One region of the Ruegeria sp. N8 genome, then DNA from elsewhere that is predicted to be linked to it. Evidence: riboswitches for the same ligand, from Rfam matches in the RefSeq annotation. Region 1 holds a riboswitch; each other region holds the start of a gene.

Region 1 (5,331 bases):
CGCAGTCCAAAGGGCTTTCATCTGGGCCTCCTGTTTCGGGGTTGCGACAGTGATGCCAGAAAGCGGGACAGGGCGCACTCACAATCTTGTGCGTTTTCTCGATTGCGCCTGCGGTTGGAAACCCTCAGAAACAGGCAAATGCCACCCGATGAGTTCCGAATTGGATCAGATGCGCCTGTTGATATGTTCGTCCTGTGCCGGTGCCCGCGATTGCGGAGCCGAGGTCAAAGCTGTCGAATCCGCCCTGACCCGCGCGGGGATTGAGGGGCGGGTTTCGGTCGATCAGCACGCCTGTTTCAGCGGATGTGCAGAACCCGTGGCCATCGCGCTGCAGGCCGATGGCGGGGCGACATATGTGTTTTCAGGGGTCGATGTCGCTTCGGACGCCGATGATATCGTGGCGACCTGCCGGACCTATCTGGAAAGCCCCAAAGGCTGGATCGAAGACGCCCGGCCTTGCGGGCGGCTCCGGATGTGTTTGCGGGCGCGTATCCCGGCGCTTTAGTCGACCTGTAGTGTGACCGCCGCGCTGACGGGGATGTTGTCGACCATCAGCGGGCTGTGGCTGTTTGCGTTCAGAGAGACCGAGACTTCGACTTCGCCCTGCGGCAGATGGTCGATATGCATCCAGTTACCGTACAGCCGGGCCAGTTTCTCTCCATTTACGTAGACATGTGCATGCCCCTCGCCGTCGACATCGGTCTTTGAGGCATTTTGTGGTGAGAACCGAAAGTTCTGCGGCATGACATGCAGGTTCCAACCCGCCATAGGATCGGGCGTAAGAGCGATCTCAAGCCCCGGAGCATCAGCGCCAGCAGGCAGGTTGATGGCAGTCGAATGATCGTGTGCGGCTGCCTCGGCGTGAGATGAACTGTGATGTGCAGGATCGCCATGGTCATGGCCGTCGAAAGTAACGCCATTTGCAGCCGCAACCACAAATCCTGCACCACTGCCAAAAACTATGCCGATTGCAAACAGGGCAAGTGAGCGTGCCATTTTATGTTCCTTGATGGTAGTAGCAAACACGCCGAGCTGGTCTCGGCGTGTTCATAAGCGTGCTTGTCAGGCCGCAGCTTCGGCACGCTGGCTTTCATATCGCCAGAAGTACCCGGCGAATGCCCCGACCAGAACCCAGGCTACCAGTCCGATGCCAAAAGCGCGTGCGGCAAACAGCGCGCCGATCTCGGTCGGAACGGGGCCGGTGAACACGTCCGGCTCGGGCGCGCCGATCAGATGTGGGGCCAACAGCAGAGCGGCTGCGATCACATAGCTGATCAGGGTGCCGCCAAAGGCAATCAGCCACATGGCAACACCTGCTGCTGCGACGGTCGCAAACCACCAGATTTGACGCGCAGCGACATCGGCTGCTGCCACGCCGGGCACTTCTGGCGCGAGCGAGAATCCGGGTGCGAGGTGCACGGCAACGAACCCCGCAAGCCCCCACAAAACGCCGGTGCGCCCGTCAATCTTGTGGCCGTTGCCCTCAGCCACGGACATCAGCGCAATCATCATCAGCGCGTAACCGGTATAGATAAGCATCGTGAAAATGACGCTCAGCGCATCGCGGAACAGGTCTGAGAACATTCCCGGCAGCTCGGGGTGAGCACTTACGACGTCACCGCCGAAATGGACCAATTCGCCTGATTCATACAGTTCCGCGTGCAGCAACACAGGTTGCACAAAGACCAACTGCAGCAAGGCGGCAATCAGCCCCGCTGCAGCACCAGCGAACAACGCGCTGGTCAGGATACGGCTAAACATGGGTTTAGTGGCAGGGGAAGCCGGTTGCGTGACGCACGTCATGGGCTGCGTCATGCAGGGCAGCGGCCTGAACGTGGCCAGTCACCGAAATGATGCCAAGACCCAGAACCACAGCGAACATGACCGGCAGGATACCAGCGCGCGAGGCGGTTTGTGTTTGTGTTGTCATTTTCAATTCTCCTGTGCCGTCGCACCCGACGGCCGGTGTTTCAAATCACGCCTGGCAGGTCTCCTGGCTTGCGGGTCAGGGCCTGTGCTCGCCTTCCCCCTGAAAATTCAGGAGTGGCTGGTTGAGCAAGACTCACCGCTTACAGTCGCGGGGGCGGCTGTGGATTGGATCAACTCGGATCGCACCACATTCCCTCTTAGCTCGTCGCTGTGAACGACGGGACCAGACGGGTTCATCTAGCCTTCAAAACCCGCGTGGCGCAATCACCATTCGCGACCAATTTGGTCAGTTCACGCACTTTTTGAGAAGATAAATATCCATGATCCACCCGTGATCGGCGCGCGCAGCTGCACGGGTGTCCAGAATCTGCTGCGCAACCTCAGCCAAGGGCCCCTTGATCAGAATTTCCTCTTTCATGCCCACGTACGCCCCCCACCAGATGTCATAATCTGCCATCTGAAGATGTTGGAACGAGCACTCACCATCCAGCATTACCGCCACGTTTGACGCACCGTCCGGCCACCCTTCGTCGCGAATCCGCCGCCCCGTGGTCACGATGTAGGGGGCACCCAGATCGTTGATCGGAATCACGTGGGCAGCCGTCAACGCCTGCAGCGCTGTAATGCCAGGGATCACCCGCGTCGTCGGTTGAGGGTCCAGCCGCTCTGCAATCCGCAGTGAACTGTCATAAAGCGACGGATCGCCCCAGATCAGTAGAGCTACATGTCGTGCTCCAGGATGGGCGGCGATTGCCTCGCTCCAGCGCAATACAATCGCGTCGTGCCATTCATCCACCCCGCGCAGATATCCGTCGTCGGACCGGCGCTTGGGGATGTCGAAATAGGCGATCTGCGGCGGCGTGTCGGTCACCTGCGCAATGATCTTTTCGCGCAGCCCGGCCAGATCGGCCTTATTCTCGCCCTTGCGGGGGATCAGGATCAGGTCCGCCGAGCGGATCGCCTGCGCGCCCTGAAAGGTCACGTGGTCAGGGTTCCCGGTGCCGATGCCGATCAAGGTCAGGTCAAACATCGTCAAACTCTGCCAGCGGGCCGTAAAGGATCAGCGCCGGGGCGGTGCCTATCTCGTCCGCCAGTTTATTGGACAGCGCGCCTACAGTACTGCGATGCAGCTTCTGCTCGGGGGTCGAGACGGATTCGGCCATCAGTGCTGGCGTTTCCAGCGGCAGGCCATGTGCGTGCAGCGTTTCGACCAGCAGAGGAAAGGTGCGCTTGCCCATGAAGACGACGGTGGTCGCATCCGGGTCGGCCAGCGCGGGCAGGTTCAGGTCCTCGGGCAGTTTGCCGCTGACATCATGGCCGGTGACAAACTGCACCCGTCGCGCGGTTAGCCTACGGGTCAGCGGGATGCCAGCCGCCGCCGCCGCCGCTACAGCTGAGGGGATGCCGGGGATGATCTCGTATTCGATCCCAGCCGCGCGCAGGGCAACCAGTTCTTCTTCCAGACGTCCAAACATGCCGCCATCGCCGGATTTCAACCGCACGACCCGCTGCCCGGTCAGGGCGTAATCCACCAACAACCGGCTGACATGGTCCTGCTTGGGCGAGGGGCGACCCGCCCGTTTGCCCACGCCCACCAGATCGGCATCCTCGCGCGCATGGGTTAAGATCGGCCCGCTGCTGAGGTCATCAAACAGCACCGCATCCGCCTTTTGCATCCGATCTACGGCCTTGAGCGTCAGCAATTCCGGATCGCCCGGACCTGAGCCGATGAACGAGACAAACCCACTCATACTGAGGCCTCCGCGATCAGGTGAAAGAACGTGCCGGTCACGTTGCCACGCACCGATCCGGTCTGCGGCCCTTCGGCCCCTTCTGCGTCAAACACACGGGCCAAAGGCGCGTCAGGTTGCTCGATGATTGAGGAATAGTGGAACTCATGCCCCCGCAGGCCCGTGCCTACGGCAAAGCCGGGCATCGGGGCCAGCAGTTCGGCGCGACGATAGCCCAGATTGAACTTGCGCTTTTCATAGGACGTCACCAGCCCCAACAACCCGGCCATCTGATGCGAGACACCCTCTTTGTCGATCAGAGCCTGTCCCAGCGCCATATAACCCCCGCATTCTCCATGCACGGGCTTGGTTTGCGCGTGGTTCCGCAACCCTTCCTGAAAGTCGGATGCGGCGGCCAGAATGCCTGCGTGCAGCTCAGGATATCCGCCCGGCAACCAAACCAGATCGGCATCCGCCGCAGGGGCTTCATTGGCCAAGGGCGAGAACGGCAGCACCTCGGCCCCAGCCGCGCGCCAGCCTTCCAGCAAATGCGGATAGGTAAACGAAAACGCCGCATCGCGGGCCAGCGCGATCCGTTGTGCAGGAGGGCGCGGCAGCGCGGCGGACGATGGCCCATTCGGGCCTGAGGACGCCGCCCGCTTGATCGCCTCAAGATCGACATGTTCGCGCAGAAACGCGGCATAGCCCACAATTGCGCTTTCCAGATCGGGATGTTCAACGGCCTGGATCAGGCCCAGATGCCGCTCGGGCAGGGTCAGGTCTCCACGACGGGGCAGCACGCCCAGAACCGGCAGGCCCGCGCGTTCCATTCCCAACCGCGTCAACCGCTTGTGCCGGGGGCTGGCGCAGCGGTTTAGAATCACGCCCGCAAAGGGCAGATCGGGGTTATACATTTTGAAGCCCAGGGCCGTCGCCGCCGCCGATTGCGCCTGACCGCCCACATCCAGCACCAGCACCACCGGCCAACCCATCCGTAACGCGGTTTCCGCACTGGACCCATGACCCAGTTCACCGGGCTTGGCGACGCCGTCGTACAGCCCCATTGAGCCCTCGGCGACCACGATATCCGCGCCTTCGGCCTGTGCAGAAATGGCGTCCAACAGAGGCTCTCCCATGGCCCAGCTGTCCAAATTGAACGAGGCACGCCCCGCAGCCGCCCGGTGAAAGGCCGGGTCGATATAATCTGGTCCGCTTTTAAAAGGCTGAACGGTCAGCCCATCCTCGGCCAGCGCACGTAATAAGCCCAGCATGACCGTGGTCTTGCCGGTGCCCGAGGACGGTGCAGAAATCAGAAGGCCCGGAGGGTTAGTCATCGCGTCATTCATCCTCGGGGCTCCAGCTGGACCACGGGCTGTCGGCGCTTTGCGGGCGATAGCGGCGGTCGTAATCCTTGGAATACAGACAGCTTTCGTCGAACCCTTCCCCCGCAAGCGCTGGGCCGACCATGATCAGCGCGGTGCGGGCGATGCCGTCGTCCAGCGCGTCTTTCAGCGTCTCCAGCGTTGCACGGATGATGCGTTCATCGGGCCAGCTGGCGCGATAGACAACGGCCACCGGGCAATCGGCCCCATAGGCCGGGGTCAGGTCGGCGATGACCTTGTCTAAATTGCCGATCGACAGGTGAATGGCCAGCGTTGCGCCGGTGCGGGCG
Region 2 (5,331 bases), on a different contig from region 1:
ATGGCAGGTACTTCATGGACACGCGCAGGTGCGTTCGGTTTCGACAGAAGCGTCAGATGAAGACGCCGCACTGACGCAGCTACTTGCCACCGGTCACGCCGAGACGCGGCGGCGGGTGGCCGAACCTGTGGGACAGGTACAGCAGCACATGCACAGCTATTTCAGCTTTTGCGGCTATGACCGGGGCTTGGCTTTCGTGGCCGCCGCTCAAACCGCCGGGTTGCGACCTTTTTTGAAGGATACGGACTATCGGGACTGCCCAATCCTGTCTGCCGTGTCCCCGTCGAAATTCGGCGGGCGTGCCGGGCCTCGGTTCTTTACCGACGTCCCGGCCGGGGAAATCTGCCTGCGCCATGTGACGGACTTGAACGTCTTTCCCGATGAGATGATGGCCGTCGCCGTCACCGGTTCGCAAATCGAAGACTGGCTGGAAATGTCCGCAGGCGTCTTTAACAGGATGATCCCCGGCCAACGATGCGATCTGCTGGCCTCGGACCGCGCGGGGCATAATTTTGACGTCCTGCATGGGCTGACATACCGGATCGACCTTAGCCAGCCCGCTCGGTTTGGCGCAGATGGGGCACTTTTGCACCCATCGGCCCGCCGCGTCCGCGAGATTCGTTTCGAAGGCCAACCCTTGGATGCAGAGCAGACCTTTGTGGTGGCGTTGAATAATTACCGCGCAAATGGCGGTGGGCACTTCCCCTTTGCCGGGCGGGCGACGCGCGTTCCGCTGCCGTTTCTGCCCCTACAAGATCTGGTCAAAAACTACGTGGCTGCCGGGCCTCATTCCGGCACCGTGTTCGAGCGTCCGTTCCGTCTGTCCCCCGTGGCCGGGGCGTTGGCGGTTCTGCGTACAGGCCACAAGGCCTGGCAGCATCTGGACGACATCGCCGAATTTGTACCCAACATCGCTGGAGAGGACGAGGCCGGTTTTCTGCTGATCCATTTGACGCTCTGACGGGTTGTCATTTGTCCCGCACTTGCCTATATCGCGTGCTGAGAGGTTGGCGCGGGCGAGCGCCTCGCCAACCTGGTCAGGTCCGGAAGGAAGCAGCCACAACGAGCCCCGCTTGGGTCGATGTCCAACCTCTCACTTATCTACCACATGATCCTGGGCAATAAGCTGCGGCCAGACCGCTGCGTTGCGACGGGCGAACACGCCGATATGCCCGATCTCTTTCACCCCGAAATCTGACAGTGACAACAACCTACGCCGCGCATTCGGGCCATAAAGCTCGGCCAGACGCCACACCGCTTTGGGCGGCACCACCTGATCGTCGTCGAATGCGATCAGATCGACCGGCACTCCCTGCCCTGCCCAGTGCGCCTCGGGCAGGGTCTTGCCCAAATCGGGCAGGTAGTTCGTCGGTGCCGTGCACCATTTACGCCACTGCCAGTAGACCCGCGCGGGCAGGTCAGCCCCAAAGCCCAAAGCCCTGCCCGGCAAATACCCCGCCGCTTTGACAACCAACGGTGCATGGCCATACCAGAACAACCCCGCCAGCGCCTTGTACGGCCACGGGTGATCAGACAGAGTGACAAGCCCGGAGCAAACACAGATCATGCGGTCAATCTGCGCGATATCCGGCTGAACCGGGCCCAACATTCCGCCAACGGAATGGCCGATGCTCCATTGTTCCGCGTCCGGGAAGCGTCTGCGCATTTCCGCGCGGGCGGCGGGCATGTCGACCAGCGCCCAGTCCGCCATAGTTACCTGCGAGTCCTGCAATCGGCCGGTCAGCGAATGGCCGAAATCCCGATAGTCATAGGTCAGACAAGCCATACCCTGCTCGGCCGCCAGCCAATGGGCAAAATGCTGATAATAGTCGCGGGGCACGCCGGTCGCTGCATGGATCATCACAACTGTCTTGGGAGGCAGAGCAGGCAGATAGAGCCGCCCCGACAGCATCGCCGGACCGGACGGAAACTGGACATCTTCGGTCAAAACAGGATGCGTATTGTCCAACATCGCCCGCGCCTCATGCTCTAAACTGTTTAGTTCACCCGCGCAGTCGGCCCTGTTCCGTCATCAGAGTCAAGCCGTGGAGAAATTGACCCAACGTCGCGCCGGGATTCAATGGCGCTTGACTCGAAGCCCGCTCAACCGCTAGCGATGGCGTGATGGTTCTCGTCCCCGGTCACGGGGCGGGATGAAAAGGGAACACGGTGCGATCCTGCCCGGCATTGCCGGAACGGATCAAGGCCGAGACTGCCCCCGCAACTGTAAGCGGTGAGCAATGCCGAGATACCACTGGCCAACAGGCTGGGAAGGTCGGCAAAGCCACGACCCGCAAGTCAGGAGACCTGCCATCGAACGAAAACCGAAACTCGGGCGGGGTGTCCGGGACAGGTCGTCAGCACGCTGTCACACCTGATCCATGCCCCTCGTCCAGCGCGCGGAGGGCGCATCATGATCTGGAAGACCAAGACCCACGAATTCACCGCGACGGTATGCCAAAAAACCGGCGCCCCCTGCCCGGCACTGGCCCGAATGGCACGCGCCCTGACGGATGCAATGGCCACGGCCCGTCCGGCAACAACCGATGCGTTCGAGATCGAAGGCAGCAGCGACTTGACCCATTGCGCCGAAGGGTGCTCGGCCCGGTTTCGCGCCCAACCCGATCAGATCCGGGTGTTCTGCGGTGTGGCCGCCGACACTCCGGCCGAGCGGCTGGATCGCTATGCGGATATGTTGTTCGGAGCAGATTTCACCGCCCACGCAGCCAGCCTTTTGCCGACACCGCCCTGCGCGATGATGGAAGTGGTTACCACGGCGCCCCAGCCAGCCGCGCCGACCGAACACCAGCTTTCAGCCTGAATTCAGCTGCCCGTCCGGGCCGCCGAAGTGGCCCAGACCATCTGCGCCTCGGTCTCGACGGCGCAGGGACGTACTGTCCGTAGCATCTGCAAAGCGGTATCTGCGGGCAGTCCGCTATCCGTCATCAACCGCAAAGCAACCATACCCGATCGCCCGCAGCCGCCCCGACAATGGACCAAAACGCCTCCGCCGCCGGACAGCAGCGCACGGGCCCGCTGGCTGACATTGGACCAAATGGCCTGTATCCGCGCATCCGGCGCACCAAAATCCTGGACCGGCAGGTGAGCCCATTCGACCCCGTGCCGCTCCAGATCGCCACCGAACGCCGCCGCTCCCAGGTTTTTCATCTCAGAGCTTGTGGTCATTGAAATCACCAGATCCGGTCGCCAGTCCTGCACCGTCTTCAGATCGGCCGCATAGGCACCTCCCGCGCCGGGCAGCGGAGATATCCCCAGACGACCCGGCCCCAGTCGCAGGGAATAGATGGCGAAATTATTCATGGCACGTTCCGATCAATCTGCACCGATGATGTATCGCCTGCGTCCTTGCTTGCAAATCGAATTTCCTGCGCTGCTGCTGTGGACGTGGGCGGCAGGGGTCACTACGCTGCATCGGACTCCGAATCCGACAGAGCAGATATGACCGACACGCCCAGCCCCGCCTATCAGGTTCTTGCCCGCAAATACCGCCCGGAAACCTTCGCCGATCTAGTCGGTCAGGACGCCATGGTACGCACGCTGAAAAACGCGTTCGAGGCGGATCGAATTGCGCAAGCCTTTATCATGACCGGCATTCGCGGCACCGGCAAAACCACCACGGCCCGTATCATCGCCAAGGGTATGAACTGCATCGGCCCCGATGGCGAGGGCAAGCCGACCACCGAACCCTGCGGCCAGTGCGAACATTGTGTGGCCATTATGGAGGGCCGCCATGTGGACGTGATGGAGATGGACGCCGCCAGCCGCACCGGCGTCAATGATATTCGCGAGATCATCGACAGCGTCCGCTACCGCGCGGCCTCGGCCCGCTACAAGATCTACATCATCGACGAGGTCCACATGCTGTCGACCAGCGCCTTCAACGCGCTGCTCAAGACGCTTGAGGAACCACCCGAGCATGTGAAATTCATCTTTGCTACCACCGAGATTCGCAAAGTACCCGTGACGGTTCTGTCGCGTTGCCAGCGGTTCGACCTGCGCCGGATCGAACCCGAAGACATGATCGGCTTGCTGCGCCGCATTGCCGAGGCCGAAGGTGCGCAAATCGCCGAGGACGCGATGGCGTTGATCACCCGCGCGGCTGAAGGCTCGGCGCGGGATGCGACCTCTCTGCTGGATCAGGCGATTTCACACGGTGCCGGGGAAACCAGCGCCGATCAGGTGCGTGCGATGCTGGGTTTAGCCGACCGTGGCCGAGTGCTGGACCTGATGGACATGATCCTGCGCGGCGACGCCGCCGGGGCGCTTACTGAGCTTGGCGCGCAATATGCCGAAGGCGCCGACCCGCTGGCCGTGCTACGCGATCTGGCCGAGATCACCCATTGGGTCTCGGTCGTGAAAATCACGCCGGATGCCGCCGAAGACCCGACCGTGTCCCCCGACGAACGCGCGCGCGGTCAGCAAATGGCAGAGGCCCTGCCGATGCGCGTCCTGACCCGTATGTGGCAGATGTTATTGAAGGCTCTGGAAGAGGTCTCAGCCGCCCCCAACGCCATGATGGCCGCCGAGATGGCCGTGATCCGCCTGACCCATGTTGCCGACCTGCCCAGCCCGGAAGAGTTGATCAAACGTTTGCAAGACACCCCGCCTCCGTCACCCAATGGCGGACCCGGCGGCGGAATGAGCGCCCCACCGCACGCCGTGCAGGCCCCCGTGGCCTCTGCCTATGCGCCACACGTCCGCGGCGGAGCAGGTGCACCGACGGCGGCACTGGCGCAGGATGTGCAGACGGCTCTGGCCCGCTACCCGACCTTCGAACATGTGGTCGAACTGATCCGCACCAACCGGGATGTGAAACTGCTGGTCGAGGTCGAAAACGGTGTCCGGCTGGTTTCGTACCAACCCGGACGGATCGAATTCACACCGACGGGCTCGGCCCCAACCGACCTGGCCGCTCGCATGGGTACCGCACTGCGACGCTGGACCGGCAATCGGTGGGCGGTGACGATTGTCGCCAACGGTAAGGCAGCAACCATCGCCGAAATCCGCGACGCCGCCGATCTGGCGTTGAAAGCCGAGGCGGAACAGCACCCGCTGGTGCAGGCGGTGCTGGCTCAATTCCCCAAAGCCAAGATCAAACGCATCGAAACCCCCGAAGAACGCGCCGCCAAGGTCGAAGCCGAGGCCCTGCCCGAGGTCGAAGACGAATGGGACCCGTTCGAGGAGGACTAACCCTCCCGCGCCCGCCACGGGCCATCGGCTGACGCCGATACCCCTGAGCGACCTTGGGCCCGGCAGAGCGCGGGCGTTGCCCGCGCTCTGCCGGGCCCAACGGGAGGAGAGGTCTTGCAA
Region 3 (5,331 bases), on a different contig from region 1:
CCGGCTCGGAATAAACAGTGCCCCCGTGGACGACGCGGTGCCCGATGGCACGTACATGGATGTCCGGCAGGTATTCCCGCGCCATTTCCAGAAAGGCGTGGATCGCCTCGTCATGGCTTTTGGTGTTGGTCAAAGGACGGTCGATCGAGCGTCCTCCAGCGGATTGGGCCAGCAAACGTGGTGCGTCGCCCAAACGTTCGATCTGGCCACGCCAGCGCATACTGGGGCGATTGCCCTCAACCAGCTCATAAAGCGCGAATTTCAGGGAAGAAGACCCGGCGTTCAGCGCCACAACATGATCAGCCATGGATTTTACCCTTGTTTGCATGCGCATGAAGCGCGGCTACAGCACAGGATGCCAATCGCGAGGCATCATCATCGGATCGTGACGTCAAAATGATGGGAACGGCCGCACCGATCACGACCCCTGCCGCCTCGGCATGAGAGATGAAGGTCAACTGTTTTGCCACCATATTCCCGGCCTCAATATTAGGCGCGACCAGAATATCGGCAGCACCGGCAACCTCTGACGTGATCCCTTTGGTACGGGCGGCGTTCAGATCAACCGCATTGTCCATCGCCAGCGGCCCATCGACCAACCCGCCGGTGATCTGACCGCGCTCGGCCATTTTCGACAGCAAGGCCGCATCGACCGATGACGGCATATGCGGGTTGATCGTCTCAACCGCCGACAACACGCCGACCTTGGGCTGTTCGATTCCCAAAGAATGTGCCAGGTGAATCGCGTTTTGCACGATATCCGCCTTGGTTTCCAAATCAGGCGCAATATTCACCGCCGCATCCGTCACCATGATCGGGCGCGACATGCCCGGAACATCCATTACGAACACATGTGACAGTCGCCGCCCTGTGCGCAGCCCTTTTTCACGACGCAAAACCGCGTGCAGCAACTCATTGGTATGCAGATACCCCTTCATCAGGGTCTGCGCGCGTCCGTCGACTACAAGATCCACGGCACGGTGCGCGGCGATGCCGTGGCTGCGGGCCTCGACAATTTCGATGCCAGACAAGTCGGCCCCCAGCTCAGCGGCAGCAGCGGCGATTTTATCGGGGTCCCCGACGAGGATCGGCGAAATAATATGATTGGCATGCCCCAGCAACGCGCCGCTCAGAGAGTTGGGCTCTTCTGGCGCAACAACGGCGGTTGGCATCGGCTCTAGTGGGCGCGCTTTTTCCAACAGCGCGTCGAAATGGCGGTGCCGCTGCACGATCAGGCCAGGGACCTCGACCGAGTCGAACTCCATATGCGTCGAAGGCGGTGTGACCTGAACGGTGCCGCTGAGAACCAGTGCATTGTCAACGACCCGTCGCACTTCGGCTGAGCAGAGCAGATCACCATCGTCGCGCTTTTCCTCAACAGCGACAAAGGCAGTCAGTTCTTCACCCGCAAGCACCCGGAGGTGGAAGGCCAAATCCGCGCGGCGAGTCTGCGTTCCGGCGCCGGGCATGTAGTTTCCCAGCACGGCTGCGACCAGACCGGCGGGCCACAGCGCGGGTGCGACGGCTTCGGCAAGGCCGTCGCCATCCCCGTCATAGGTTGCCAGATGCAGCGGATTGTGATCGCCCGAGGCCGAGGCAAAAGCATAAAGGTCGTCAACCGTGCACAAGCGGGTCAGTTGTGCCGCGTCGCCAACCTTGAGCTGCTCGAAGGTTTTATTTTCCTGGATTTTCATAGCGTGCCAACTTTGGTTTTTCGGACGTCTTACCGACTTGGGTCGCGGGTTTAATTGATGCAGGTCAGTTCGGGGTCACAATGGTACGTCCAGCACCCTTGAGCCCGCAAAACGTAGCCTCGGCTTTCAAATTTTGCTGCGTCGCAGCATAACTGATTGCCCACTGAGCAGCAATATCCTTTGCGCTGTCTTCACCGGAACGTTGCGGAATCCATATTGACCCATGCTCTGATCTGAGGCAGTGACGCTACGATGGTTCCCGATGCTGCACGCGCGGGATGAAAAGGGAATACGGTAAGGTGCAGACCAAATCCGTAACTGCCCCCGCAACTGTAGGCGGTGAGCGACGCCAATATCCCACTGGCCGGATCAGGTCGGGAAGGGTGGCCAAGCACAGACCCGCGAGTCAGGAGACCTGCCATCTCAAACGCAACCAAACCGGGGCGGGGTGTCCTGGAAAGAGGCTCAATGTCACATCGACCCGATGTCATCAGAACCGTTCCTCTCCCTGCCCGTCTGGCATGCAGGTGGGGCGGAGCATGACGGATCATGTGGTGCTGATCTGCACGACCTGCCAAGGGGCAGAGGCGGCGCAATCGATTGCCGAGGCCCTGCGAGAGCGCCTGCCCGAGGGCTACGGCACACGGATGATTGAGTGTATGGCCGGTTGCGATCACCCACTGACCGTTGGATTTCAGGCGGGTGCGAAGGCACAATATCTGTTTGGCGAAATTCAAACCTCGGCCGATATCGACGCTTTGGCCGCTTTCGCGCGGCAATACCAAAACAGTTCCACAGGTTGGACCAAGGCAACGGATCGCCCCGAGGCGCTGTTGCACAAGACCTTGTCGCGGATGCCGCCCTTGGCGACGGGGGCCACATGACCGAACATGCGTTCCTTCAGGTCAACGGCGTCGGTTATCACGCCTATCACGGCGAAGTTCTGCTTCAGGACATCACCTTTGCGCTTCACGAAGGCGCGGTTCTGGCCATCGCCGGGCCCAACGGCGCGGGCAAGACAACGCTGATGAACCTTCTATGCGGGTCCGAGCATCCTTCGGACGGCAATGTATTGTTCAAGGGGCGAAATTTGCGCAGCATGTCGGCGACCGAGCGTGCGCGGATGATCGCTGTTGTCAGCCAGCAGGAATATCCCGACGGGCGGCTCTCCTTGCGCGAGTATGTAGCGCTGGGACAGATCCCGATCCGGGCCGACCGCTCCGCCGAGGCCCTTGCCGCCGATCTTGCGCGAATTTTGGACCTGACCAGCCTGAACGATCTGGCCGACAAGCGCATGGCGGTTCTGTCGGGCGGGGAACGGCAGCGCGCCCATATCGCGCGGGCATTGGCACAAAACCCGGCACTGCTGTTTCTGGACGAGCCCACCAACCATCTGGACCCGGACGCCAAGGGGCGGATGTTGTCACTGGTGGCCGGGCTGGGAATCACAGTGGTGATGATCGTCCACGATCTGGTCATGATCCCGGAATTTGCGACGCATGTCGCGCTGATGAAATCCACCCGTCTTACCGGGTTCGGACCTGTGGCCGACGTGCTGACCACCGACCGCGTGCGTGACACGTTCGGTGTCGATTACCTGTTTTTCCAGCACGAGGGCCGCTTGATCCCGGCGCTGGACATCCGAAAAACCTCAGTTTCCAACCCTGTTAGGAGCATTTCCGAATGAAACACATCTTGTCCGTGGCGCTGGTTACAGCCATGGCGGGCGGTGCCGCCGCGCATGAAGTTACCGTCGACAATTGCGGCGAACCGCTGGTGTTTGAAACCCAGCCCGAGCGTCTGGTCGTGCATGACATGAACATGACCGACATGGCCTTTGCACTGGGTCTACAAGACAAGATCGTCGGCCTGACCGGGATTACCGGCTGGTACAAAACCAGCCCCGAGTTCGACTCGCTGCGCGGCGATATCCCTGAACTGGCCCCGAAATATCCGACGGTCGAGAACCTGGTGGCCGTTGAACCCGACCTGTTCTTTGCCGGTTGGTACTACGGAATGCGGCCCGGCGGTGATGTGACACCGGAAACGCTGGCGCCCTTCGGGATCAAGACTATGATCCTGTCGGAAAGCTGCGTTCACCTGCATAAGGACCGCCCCAAGGCCAGCATGGACCTGCTGTTTGACGATGTCCTGCGTCTGGGCAAGGTCATGCATGTTGAAGACAAGGCCGAAGCGTTGGTTTCAGGCTGGAAAGACGAGCTGGCCGCGATTGAGGCGAAAACCGCCGATCTGCCAAAACCGCGCGTGTTCCTGCTGGACGGGCCCGCTGATGCGCCCTTCACCGCCGGAAAATACGCCATCCCTGATGCGATGATTGCCGCTGCGGGCGGTCAGAACGTGACCTATGACATGGATACAAGCTGGGGCCGTAGCTCTTGGGAGGCCGTGGCCGCCGCGAACCCCGAGTTCCTGGTGCTGTTGGACTATCAAACCGGAAACGGCGCGGCGGATACGTTCAAATTCCTGCAAGAGCACCCGGTGATGTCGCAAACCGATGCGGTCAAAAACGAGCGCTGGATCGGTCTGCGGTACGAAGAACTAACGCCGGGACCCGCGAACATTCAGGCGATCTCGAAAATGGCACAGGCCATGCATAAGGGCCTGAACTAATTTGGGCCGTCTCGGGCTGACACTTTTGGTGGGGGCGGTCATTCTGGCCGCCCTTCTTCTGGTTTCAACAATCTACGGAACCACATCCATCCCTCTGTCCGATACATTCAAGGCCATATTGCTGGGCACAGGCCTTGTGGATGGAGACGTGTCGCCCCTGCACCGTATCGTCTTTGACCTGCGCCTGCCCCGCGCGCTGTTTGCGGCCGTGATCGGCGCTGGTTTGGGGATTGTCGGAGTTGTCTTGCAGACAACCACGCGGAACGATCTGGCCGACCCGTTTCTGTTCGGGCTGTCTTCGGGCGCTGCAGCGGGTGCTGTGTTCGTCATCACCGTAACCGGGGACATTTTGGGGTTCTGGACCTTGCCGCTGGCGGCGTTTTGCGGAGGGCTGGTGGCCTCTGGCATCGTGCTGGCTTTGGTACACGGATTGCGGACGAGCGCGCCTGAGAAATTGATTCTAGCCGGGCTTGCGGTGTCCTTCCTGTTCTCAGCCCTAACCAATTACCTGATTTTCGCAGGCGACAACCGTGCTGCCCATTCCGTCATCTTCTGGATGCTTGGCGGTTTGGGTCTGGCGCGATGGGAAACCTTCCCGCTGGTTTGCGCCGGGCTGGCGCTTATTCTGGCCTATGCCCTCTATCGTAGCCGCTGGCTGGATGCGCTGCTGACCGGAGATGTCACGGCAACAACACTGGGCGTTCCGGTTCAGTCGCTACGGTTCAAAATGTTCTTTGTTGCAGCGCTCGCGACCGCCGTTTTTGTTTCGGTCGCCGGAGTGATCGGCTTTGTTGGCCTGATGGTTCCACATATTGCGCGCGGCATCGCTGGTCCTTTGCACAATCACCTTGTCCCGACGGCAGCCGTGGTTGGCGCGGTACTGCTGACCGGGTCCGATATCCTCAGCCGCCTGATGCTTGCCCCGCAAGAACTGCCGGTCGGAATTGTGACGACCTCACTGGGGTCAATTTTCGTTTTCATTCTGCTGCTCAGAACGGCGAAGCCC

The links. Region 1 has a riboswitch for cobalamin ahead of ACR0C5_RS03390 (CbtB domain-containing protein). Riboswitches for the same ligand answer to the same signal wherever they lie in the genome.
Region 2: linked by a shared signal. The riboswitch ahead of ACR0C5_RS12890 (hypothetical protein) and the one ahead of ACR0C5_RS03390 (CbtB domain-containing protein) in region 1 are both predicted to bind cobalamin.
Region 3: linked by a shared signal. The riboswitch ahead of ACR0C5_RS11810 (DUF1636 family protein) and the one ahead of ACR0C5_RS03390 (CbtB domain-containing protein) in region 1 are both predicted to bind cobalamin.

The regions. Positions count from the first base shown of each region.
Region 1 covers NZ_JBQFLQ010000001.1:664,886-670,216, reverse strand. Annotated here, with positions in the region: gene ACR0C5_RS03410 (DUF302 domain-containing protein) at 1-21, opposite strand, end outside; gene ACR0C5_RS03405 (DUF1636 family protein) at 149-505, shown strand; gene ACR0C5_RS03400 (hypothetical protein) at 502-996, opposite strand; gene ACR0C5_RS03395 (CbtA family protein) at 1,063-1,761, opposite strand; gene ACR0C5_RS03390 (CbtB domain-containing protein) at 1,766-1,930, opposite strand; cobalamin riboswitch at 1,967-2,172, opposite strand; gene cobF (precorrin-6A synthase (deacetylating)) at 2,216-2,959, opposite strand; gene cobA (uroporphyrinogen-III C-methyltransferase) at 2,952-3,680, opposite strand; gene ACR0C5_RS03375 (cobyrinic acid a,c-diamide synthase CobB) at 3,677-5,005, opposite strand; gene cobM (precorrin-4 C(11)-methyltransferase) at 4,998-5,331, opposite strand, start outside.
Region 2 covers NZ_JBQFLQ010000006.1:49,050-54,380, forward strand. Annotated here, with positions in the region: gene ACR0C5_RS12875 (bifunctional 2',3'-cyclic-nucleotide 2'-phosphodiesterase/3'-nucleotidase) at 1-961, shown strand, start outside; RNA gene ffs (signal recognition particle sRNA small type) at 1,001-1,099, shown strand; gene ACR0C5_RS12885 (alpha/beta hydrolase family protein) at 1,094-1,972, opposite strand; cobalamin riboswitch at 2,109-2,329, shown strand; gene ACR0C5_RS12890 (hypothetical protein) at 2,414-2,821, shown strand; gene ACR0C5_RS12895 (protein-tyrosine phosphatase family protein) at 2,824-3,321, opposite strand; gene ACR0C5_RS12900 (DNA polymerase III subunit gamma/tau) at 3,460-5,211, shown strand.
Region 3 covers NZ_JBQFLQ010000005.1:83,962-89,292, forward strand. Annotated here, with positions in the region: gene ACR0C5_RS11800 (acetate/propionate family kinase) at 1-307, opposite strand, end outside; gene ACR0C5_RS11805 (bifunctional enoyl-CoA hydratase/phosphate acetyltransferase) at 300-1,694, opposite strand; cobalamin riboswitch at 1,932-2,131, shown strand; gene ACR0C5_RS11810 (DUF1636 family protein) at 2,234-2,578, shown strand; gene ACR0C5_RS11815 (ABC transporter ATP-binding protein) at 2,575-3,381, shown strand; gene ACR0C5_RS11820 (ABC transporter substrate-binding protein) at 3,378-4,325, shown strand; gene ACR0C5_RS11825 (FecCD family ABC transporter permease) at 4,327-5,331, shown strand, end outside.